DNA from 3 places in the Pseudomonas sp. CC11G genome. Region 3 is predicted to be linked to each of the others. Evidence: predicted binding sites of a transcription regulator. Region 3 holds the regulator's gene; each other region holds the start of a gene.
The links. The regulator FliA, encoded in region 3, starts transcription of late flagellar genes. The targets are predictions, from matches to a motif close to CTAAAGTTTNNNNNNNNNNNGCCGNTAA.
Positions count from the first base shown of each region.

Region 1: a site for FliA is predicted at 1,336-1,363, ahead of flgM (flagellar biosynthesis anti-sigma factor FlgM). Genes of this name have one in related genera too.
Region 2: a site for FliA is predicted at 1,807-1,834, ahead of AC0V2S_RS12965 (flagellar protein MotY). Genes of this name have one in related genera too.

Region 1 covers NZ_JBWBZC010000013.1:120,388-123,639, forward strand. Annotated here, with positions in the region: gene AC0V2S_RS16920 (flagellar brake protein) at 1-342, opposite strand, end outside; gene AC0V2S_RS16925 (flagella synthesis protein FlgN) at 431-901, opposite strand; gene flgM (flagellar biosynthesis anti-sigma factor FlgM) at 958-1,296, opposite strand; gene flgA (flagellar basal body P-ring formation chaperone FlgA) at 1,448-2,206, opposite strand; partial or broken gene AC0V2S_RS16940 (chemotaxis protein CheV) at 2,287-3,218, shown strand; partial or broken gene cheR (protein-glutamate O-methyltransferase CheR) at 3,246-3,252, shown strand, end outside.
Region 2 covers NZ_JBWBZC010000008.1:179,864-183,115, forward strand. Annotated here, with positions in the region: gene rnt (ribonuclease T) at 5-682, opposite strand; partial or broken gene pyrC (dihydroorotase) at 679-1,724, opposite strand; gene AC0V2S_RS12965 (flagellar protein MotY) at 1,871-2,785, shown strand; partial or broken gene AC0V2S_RS12970 (argininosuccinate synthase) at 2,909-3,252, shown strand, end outside.
Region 3 covers NZ_JBWBZC010000025.1:58,295-61,546, forward strand. Annotated here, with positions in the region: gene AC0V2S_RS23165 (chemotaxis protein CheA) at 1-265, opposite strand, end outside; gene AC0V2S_RS23170 (protein phosphatase CheZ) at 277-1,065, opposite strand; gene AC0V2S_RS23175 (chemotaxis response regulator CheY) at 1,085-1,459, opposite strand; gene fliA (RNA polymerase sigma factor FliA) at 1,548-2,294, opposite strand; gene fleN (flagellar synthesis regulator FleN) at 2,291-3,130, opposite strand; gene flhF (flagellar biosynthesis protein FlhF) at 3,227-3,252, opposite strand, start outside.

The sequences.
Region 1 (3,252 bases), on a different contig from region 3:
GCACCAGTAGCAGTTGGAACCTTCCAGTTGGCCAACCTGAATCTGTTGCGTGTATTCCCAGGCGATGCGCACGCCTTCGTGAAACCCTTCGATGCGGAAGCTTTCGCCTGCTTTCAGAAAACGCTCGCCGTCGTTGGGCACCATTTCATCGAGTGCCACCAGGCCGCGTTCGCGGTTGATCTGGATGATAAAGGTCTGAAATCGCTGGGCGCGTTCATGAAAGGTGATGATCAGCGGGTCGCGATGTTCTTCCAGCTGGCGCAGCGCAGCAAAAACTTCTAACGGAGCTTTTAGGACTTTCGGTGGTTGCGGGCCATCACCCGCGGCGAAGGGGTTGGACACGGTCCAGAATTCTCCGAGCAAAATACTATGGCACTAGCATACTGGCGTTCTGCCGGTACGTCCCCTGCGCCTTGTTGTAATGAGGTTATCAGGCCTGACTGAGCGGGCGCTGCTGGCCGATTCTAGCGGCACCGCCGCGGCTGTCATAGAGCCCTGGCGTATCGGAGTTGCCGCGCAGAATGCCAAGCATGCCACCCACTGAGGCCTGGTTCACACGAATCAACCGGCCATTGCGGGTGTTGGCGGCCTGGCAGCGTTCGAGCAGGGCGCTGAGCTCGGCGCCACGCTCGAGCAATTCACCGCCCACAGCCGAATGTTCGGCGACGGCGTTGAGGCCAGCCTGGTCGGGCGTGAGCTTAAGGGAGGTGAGCAGCTTGTTGCGTTCGCCGCCGTGCTGGCCGAGGACGGCGAGCAGCGGTTGCTTGTTCGCCAGAATGGTTTCCAGCAAAGGCAAGTCGCGGTCGGTGAGGGCCTGGAATTCGGCGTCGATCAGTTCAAGTAACTGCGAGGCGGTGCCGATGTCTTGATTGAAGAGGTGCAGCAGGGTCGTATCGTGCATGGCGAACTCTCGGAGTTAGGCGTCCAACAACACCCCCAGAGTCGCCCCGCAAGGGATTAACGCTGGGATTCGAAGTCGAGCAGTTTACTGGCTACGCGTTTGCTGTCGACTTGGTAGCTGCCATCGGCCACGGCCTGTTTCAGGCGGGCGACGCGTTCTTTGTCGACAATCGGTTGCTCACTAAGTTTGTCAGTCACTTTCTGCAACTGCTGTGCCTGCTGGCTGAGCTGCACCGATTCACCGGTTTTAGCGGTGCTTTGTTCGGCGGCATTGGCCGGCGCGGCGGGCTGTGTGGCGCTCGCGGTATCGTTGCGGCTGCCAGTTTGGGTCGTACTGGTACGACTGCTGCTGGTGGACGCGGCGGCATTATTTAGCCGGTTGATATCGATGACCATGATGCAAAACCTCAGACGGTGTTTGGACGCTTGCCTAGCTTGTCGGCGCTGGTTGAGAAAACTTTAAATTTTTTTTCTCCAGGCCGTTTGCTGCGTCCTACAGGCCGTCAGTGTATGAAAAGCCACAGCAAAATGCGCGCAGAAAACGGGTTTACATTTGTACGTCTACTTGCCCTGGGCCCACTACACGCGCGCGAATCACCCGCTGCGAGCTCAAATTTCGGATGCGGATCTGCTCACCGATCACACCATCGGACAACGCTTCCCCAGGCATGCGCACATTGATACCGCCTTTTCGGGCGCTGATCACCACCTGATCCTTCTTGCGAATGGCTTTGGCCTGCTCGATGGTTACCGGGGCCAGCACCTGGTCGGTCATCACGCCGCGGGTCAGCCGGGTGCCCAGCACCTGGCCCATATCCGTCATATAGCCCTGCGTCAGCAAACCGACATCGCGCTCCACCAACGCCACGTCCATTTCACCCAGTGTGGTGTCGCGCTTGAGGGGGCGGATGGCGATAACGACCTTGCGGTACAGCTTCACTTGCGCCGGCACGAACACCGTCCAGGGCGTGGCCCCTTCGCAGCTGACCTTGACGGTTACCCGACCAACGGGTTGCGCTGGGCTCTCCAATGAAGTGGTCAAATCTTCGTCGCACAGCGGCAATTGCAACCGCGGGTCGAGAGATTTGATTTGTATCTCTTGCCGCGCGTCAATTTCGCTACGCTCTAAATAGTCCTGAACCGTGACCTCAAGAAAGCCTTGGCTTGCGCCGATAAGTTGTTCAGGTAATGTCAGCGCAGCAGCCGCGTAATTAATGTGGCCAAATGCCAGCAAAGCCAGCCATGATCCGAGCAGCATCTGCGGCCGGATGGGCAAGTGTCGAAAAAGTGGCGTTTTCAGTTTCATAAGTAGCTACAAAGCAAAGCCCGTGCCGGCTGCTAGGCTAAGCAGGGGCACGGTGGTCAAACTTTAAAGAGGGGCAGGGTATGGCCGGAGTGATGGACTCGGTTAACCAGCGTACGCAGTTGGTGGGGCAGAACCGACTCGAGCTGTTGTTATTCCGCCTTGATAGCAAGCAGCTGTACGGCATCAACGTGTTCAAGGTGAAAGAGGTGCTGCAGTGCCCCAAGCTCACCATCATGCCCAAGTCGAGCCCGGTCGTGCGCGGCGTGGCGAATATTCGTGGCGGCACCATTCCTATTCTTGACCTGTCGATGGCCACCGGCCGCGCCGGGCTGTCGGACCTCAGCAGTGCCTTCGTCATCATCACCGAATACAACACCAAGGTTCAGGGCTTTCTGGTGCGCTCGGTCGAGCGCATCGTCAACATGAACTGGGAAGAGATTCATCCGCCACCCAAGGGCACCGGGCGCGATCACTACCTGACGGCTGTTACCCATCTGGACCAGCAGTTGGTAGAAATCATCGACGTGGAAAAAATCCTCGCCGAGGTTGCACCGGTTTCCGAAGTGATCAGCGCTGGCGTTATCGATGTGGCCACCCAGGGCAAAGCCGTGACCAAACACGTGCTGATCGTTGACGACTCGTCAGTGGCACGAAAGCAGGTCACCCGTTGTCTGCAATCAGTGGGCGTGGAAGTGACCGCCCTGAACGATGGCCGACAAGCCCTGGAATTCCTGCGCAAGCTGGCAGACGAGGGCAAGCGTCCGGAAGACGAATTCATCATGCTGATTTCCGACATCGAGATGCCGGAAATGGATGGCTACACCCTGACAGCGGAGATCCGCGCGGATTCGCGCATGCAGAAGCTGCATATCCTCCTGCATACTTCTCTGTCGGGCGTATTCAACCAGGCGATGGTGAAAAAGGTGGGGGCCGATGACTTCCTCGCCAAGTTCCGTCCAGACGATCTGGCTTCCGCGTGGTTGAGCGCATCAATGTTTCGGATGAGGGCTGAGGGCCTTACGGCCCTTCAGCAACCTATATGTATG
Region 2 (3,252 bases), on a different contig from region 3:
GCGATCAGTCGTCGAAATCCTGCCAGCCGCCCAGTTCTTTCCAGCGGTTGACGATGCCGCAGAACAGCTCGGCGGTCTTCTCGGTGTCGTAACGCGCCGAATGCGCTTCACGGCCATCGAAGTCCATGCCTGCTGCCTGACAGGCCCGCGCCAGCACGGTTTGCCCATAGGCAAGGCCGGCGAGGGTGGCGGTGTCGAAGCTGGAGAATGGGTGAAACGGATTGCGCTTCAAATCGTTGCGCGCAACCGCGGCATTGAGGAAGCCCAGGTCGAAGCTGCTGTTATGCCCCACCAGAATCGCGCGCTTGCAGCCATTGGCTTTCAGCGCCTTGCGAATGCCGCGGAAAATATCGGTCAGCGCCGACTCCTCGCTCACCGCCATACGCAGCGGGTGATCGAGCTTAATGCCGGTGAACTCCAGCGCTGCCGCTTCGATATTGGCGCCTTCGAACGGCTCGATACGGAAGAAGTAGGTGTGTTCAGCAAACAGAAAACCTTTTTCATCCATGCCGACGGTGGTTGCGGCAATTTCCAGCAACGCGTCAGTGGCCGAGTTGAAGCCGCCGGTTTCGACGTCGACAACCACTGGCAGATAGCCGCGAAAGCGCTCAGCCATGGGGTGGCGAGAACCGCTACTGCCGCCACCGCCTTCCAGTTCGTCGTCGTAGTTGTCTTCACTCACGCAGTTTGCTCCAGCAGGCGCCAGCGCAGTTTTTCACCGGCGCGCAGCGGGACGACACTGTGCTCGCCAAGCGGCAAGCTGGTCGGGGCAGTCCATTCTTCACGGACCAGGGTAATGGTGTCGGTGTTGCGCGTCAGACCGTAGAAATCCGGGCCGTTCTTGCTGGCGAAACCTTCCAGCTTATCCAGTGCATTGCGTTGCTCGAAGGCCTCGGCGTACAGCTCGATGGCGGCGTACGCGGTGTAGCAACCGGCGCAGCCGCAGGCAGCTTCCTTGGCGTGCAGCGCGTGGGGCGCCGAGTCGGTGCCGAGGAAGAACTTGGCGCTGGCGCTGGTGGCGGCGTCCAGCAGGGCTTCCTGGTGCACGTTGCGCTTGAGAATCGGCAGGCAATAGAAGTGCGGGCGAATACCGCCGACCAGCATGTGGTTGCGGTTATAGAGCAGGTGGTGCGCAGTGATGGTGGCGCCCACGTTGGCCGAGGCACTGTTGACGAACTGCACCGCATCGCCGGTGGTGATGTGTTCGAACACAACCTTCAGGGTCGGGAAGCGCTCGACCACACGGGTCAGGTGCTCATCGATAACACCTTCTCGCGATCGAACACATCGATCTCGCCACGGGTCACTTCGCCGTGTACCAGCAGCGGCAGGCCAACTTCGGCCATCACCTCGAGTACATGGAAAATCTTGTCGACGCTGGTGACGCCAGAATCAGAGTTGGTAGTTGCACCGGCCGGGTACAGTTTGGCGGCATGTACAAAGCCCGAGGCTTTGGCGGCGCGCACGTCTTCCGGGCGGGTTACGTCGGTGAGGTACAGCACCATCAACGGCTCGAATTGGCTGCCGGCCGGACGCGCGGCGAGAATGCGCTGGCGATAGCCATCGGCCTCAGCGGCGTTGCGCACTGGCGGCACCAGGTTCGGCATGATGATGGCGCGACCAAAGGTGCGCGAGACGTCGGCGACCGTGTGCGGCAGCACTGCGCCGTCGCGCAGGTGAATATGCCAGTCGTCGGGACGCAGCAGGGTTAGGCGGTCAGTCATGGGGGCAATACCAGATCAGCGAAATTTGTGCGGTGAAAACTGCTGCGAATGCTACCGGAAAAGCCTGAGAGCGGCACTCGCTATCAAGTTTTGCCAATGCCAACCGATACCCCGTGAGAATGCAGTAAATCCTTGTGGAGCCTACCGTGCGCCAGCGCTATCTCGCTTTGTTCAGCTTATTCGCCAGCCTGCCGGCCATGGCGATTACCTTTCAGACGCGCCTGGAAAAGGTCGAATGGAAGGTTGATGGCGATCAGTTCGAGTGCCGTTTGTCGCAAGACATCACCGATTTTGGCCAAGGCCAATTCGTGCGCCGTGCTGGTGAGCAGGTTACCTTCCGCCTGCAAGCCCGCGAACGCTGGCTGGGCGCCGGCTCGGCAACGCTGGTGGCCGCCGCCGCGCCTTGGCAGCCGGGTCGTGGCGATATCAACCTGGGCATGGTCAATGTCGCCGACAACGGTCCCATGCCATTCAACAGCACCCAGCAACAAGGCACGCGCTTGCTCACTGGCTTGCTGGAAGGGCGTAGCCCCTTGGTCCGCCACCGCACCGCCGATGGCAGCGAAGGCGTTGAAGTGCGCCTGATGCCGGTGAAATTCAACAAGGCCTACCACGATTACCTCGACTGCACGACCAAGCTGCTGCCGGTCAACTACGACCAGATCAAGCAAGCGCAAATCAACTTCCCCGGCGGTGGCGCCGACCTCGACGATGTGTCCAAGGCCAAGCTAGAAATCATCCTGCAATATATAAAGGCCGATCCGAGCGTTAACCATATCGAGCTTGATGGGCATTCCGACAACGGCGGCAATCGTCTGACCAACCTCGATATGTCCCGCCGCCGGGGCCTGGCCGTGACCGAGTACTTCAAAGCCAACGGCATTCCCGAATCGCAGATCGTTTTGCGTTTTCACGGTGAACGCTACCCGCTGGTGCCCAACACTAACGCCGCCAACCGCGCGAAAAATCGTCGGGTAACGGTGCATTTGTCGCGTGATCCCATTCCGCCGGCGCCCACCACACCTGCGACAGCTCCGATAAAACCGGCTGCCACGTCCTAATACGTCCGTCGTTTAGACGAAAGAATCCGTCGCTTCATCGTCATAAGCTGTCGCGCCTCTGTAAATTGTGCCGCGCGGGCAGTAGAATCGCGGGTTTTCCGTAGAACCCCGTGGAGTGATGGCATGGCGGACGTAAAGAAGGTTGTCCTGGCGTATTCCGGTGGCCTGGACACTTCGGTAATTCTCAAGTGGCTGCAAGACACCTATCAATGTGAGGTGGTGACCTTCACCGCCGATCTCGGTCAAGGCGAAGAAGTTGAGCCTGCTCGTGCCAAGGCACAGGCCATGGGCGTCAAGGAAATCTATATCGACGACCTGCGCGAAGAATTCGTGCGTGATTCGTGTTCCCGATGTTCCGCGCCAATACCGTGTACGAAGGCGAGTACCTGCTGGGTACTTCCATCGCTCGTCCGCTGATCGCCAAACGCCTGATCGAAATCGCCAACGAAACTGGCGCTGACGCCATT
Region 3 (3,252 bases):
TGAGCTCCGAGTCAACGCGCCGTTCACCCTTGCGCAGGATGTCGAACACGTTCTCGGCGATATGGCAGCACTCCACCAGCTCGTTGAGCTGGAGGAAGCCGGCGCCACCTTTGACGGTATGGAAACCGCGGAAAATAGCATTGAGCAGGTTCGAGTCATCCGGGCGGCTTTCCAGCTCGACCAGTTGCTCGGATAACAGCTCAAGAATTTCGCCGGCCTCTACCAGGAAGTCCTGGAGGATTTCTTCATCGGCGCCGAAGCTCATTGGTGTGCTCCCTAAAACCCTAGGCTGGATAGCAGATCGTCTACATCGTCTTGATTAGAGGCGACGTCTTCACGCTTATCGGCATGAATCTGCGGACCTTCACCGTGAGAAGGCTCTTTTTGTTTTTCTTGCTCGGCGCGTAGCACGGAATGGTCGTGCTCAATGCCGGCGAAACGGTCTACCTGACTGGCCATCAGCACCAGTTTCAGCAGGTTGGCTTCGACTTCTGTCACCAGTTGCGTAACGCGTTTGATCACCTGACCGGTCAGGTCCTGGTAGTCCTGCGCCAGCAGAATGTCGTTGAGGTGCCCCGACAATTTGCTGCTGTCGCGCTCGCTGCGAGCCAGAAACAGCTCGATGCGTTTGGCCAGTTCACGGAATGCTTCAGCGCCCAACTCGCGGCGCATAAAGCGACCCCAGTCAGCACTCAGGTTAGTCGCTTCGTCATGCAGGTCGTTAACCAGCGGCGCGCTCTGCTCCACCAGATCCATGGTGCGATTGGCCGCTTTCTCGGTCATCGTCACGACATAGTTCAGGCGTTCGGTGGCGTCGGTGATTTGCGACACTTCCTTGGCATGCGGCACGCGTGGGTCAAGCTGGAAATTGACGATGGCGTTGTGCAGCTCACGCGTCAGTTTGCCCACCTCGTGATACAGCCCACGGTCACGAACTTTATTGAGCTCGTGAATCAGCTGGACCGCGTCGCCAAAATTACCTTTTTCAAGGCTCTCAACGAGCTCACGGGCATTGGATTTTAGAGACGACTCGAGGTCGCCCATGGGTAGATCGTCGTGCGCCATAATGCCCCCACGGCCGGAATCAGCCGTTAACACGCTCGAAGATTTTTTCGATCTTCTCTTTCAGAACCTGCGCTGTGAACGGTTTGACTACATAACCATTCACCCCGGCTTGCGCCGCTTCAATAATCTGATCGCGCTTGGCTTCTGCGGTAACCATCAGCACCGGCAGGGCCTTGAGACGGTCATCCGCGCGAACCGCGCGCAAGAGGTCGATACCGGTCATACCCGGCATGTTCCAGTCAGTCACGAGAAAGTCGAAGCTGCCGCTTTGCAGCATGGGTAGAGCCGTGGTTCCGTCATCTGCCTCAGCGGTGTTGGTAAATCCCAAGTCGCGCAAGAGGTTCTTGATGATCCGTCGCATCGTTGAGAAGTCGTCAACGATGAGGATTTTCATGTTTTTGTCCAAGTCGACCTCCGTACAGTCCTAAACGCACCCAGCACCTGGATGCGCGTTGAATCGAGAAACTGGCAGTACCGCTCAGCTAGCTGGCGCGCCACTCGCTCAAGCGTGCACGCAAACGAGCGGCACACTGGCTATGCAACTGGCTGACCCGCGATTCGCTGACCCCCAGCACTTCGCCAATTTCCTTGAGATTCAGTTCTTCGTCGTAATACAGCGACAACACCAACTGTTCGCGCTCCGGCAGCCCGGAAATGGCCGCTGCCAATGCCGATTGGAAACGTTCATCTTCCAGATCGCGCGAAGGCTCGAAGTGGGTAATGCCAGCGTCTTCACGCAGACCCGTGTGTTCGCCGTCCTGAAGAAGGTCGTCGAAACTGAACAGGCGACTGCCCAAAGTGTCGCCAAGAATGCCGTAGTAATCCTCGAGACTCAATTGGAGTTCGGCCGCAACTTCTTGATCTTTAGCGTCTCTGCCTGTTCTGGCTTCAATTTTTCGGATTGCGTCACTGACCATCCGACTATTGCGGTGCACCGAACGCGGTGCCCAATCGCCTTTGCGTACTTCATCCAGCATAGATCCGCGTATGCGAATGCCGGCGAAAGTTTCAAAACTGGCGCCTTTGCTGGAGTCGTATTTTTTCGATGCTTCGAGCAGGCCGATCATGCCGGCCTGAATGAGGTCTTCCACCTGAACGCTTGCTGGCAAGCGAGCCAGCAAGTGGTAGGCGATGCGTTTGACCAGTGGGGCGTAACGCTCGATCAACTGGTGCTGGGAGTCCTGCGCCTGTGCCTTGCTATACATACGGAGCCCATTGCCTGATGTCATACGGCCGTATCAGCTAGCGGTTGCTGTACCAAACGCTCCACGAAAAACTCCAGGTGCCCGCGTGGGTTGGCTGGTAACGGCCAGGTGTCGACCTTCTGCGCAATGGCCTTGAAAGCCAGGGCGCACTTGGAGCGAGGGAAGGCCTCATAAACTGCACGCTGTTTCTGCACTGCCTTGCGTACCGACTCGTCGTAAGGCACAGCGCCGACGTACTGCAGGGCGACATCGAGAAAACGGTCAGTCACTTTGGTCAGCTTAGCAAACAGGTTGCGACCCTCTTGCGGGCTGTGGGCCATATTGGCCAACACGCGGAAACGGCTCATGCCGTGGTCGCGGTTCAACAGTTTGATCAGGGCGTAGGCGTCGGTGATGGACGTGGGCTCATCGCACACCACCACAATCACTTCCTGGGCCGCACGCACAAAGCTGACGACCGCGTCACCAATACCGGCGGCGGTGTCGATGACGAGTACATCGAGGTTGTCACTGATTTCGCTGAAGGCCTGAATAAGACCGGCGTGCTGCATGGGCGTGAGTTGCACCATGCTCTGTGTACCGGAGGCTGCCGGCACAATGCGGATACCGCCCGGGCCTTGCAGCAGCACGTCACGCAGTTCGCATTCGCCGCTGATGACGTCCGCCAGCGTGCGCTTGGCCGACAGGCCCAGCAGCACGTCCACGTTGGCCAAGCCCAGGTCGGCGTCCATCAGCATCACCCGCCGGCCAAGATCGGCCAGGGCCAGGGAGAGATTGACCGATACATTGGTCTTGCCGACGCCACCTTTGCCGCCGGTCACCGCGATCACCTGTACGGGATGCATACCCATGTTATCCACACACCTTGTCTAGCTTCGACTGGGGCCACTTGGCTGGTTACGCTGCGCTTGCCCTTAAGGGCGACCGCAACGGTTTAAAACTTTACTGCCGGGCGTTTAACTCGCCCGGCGTGCCGGGTTCT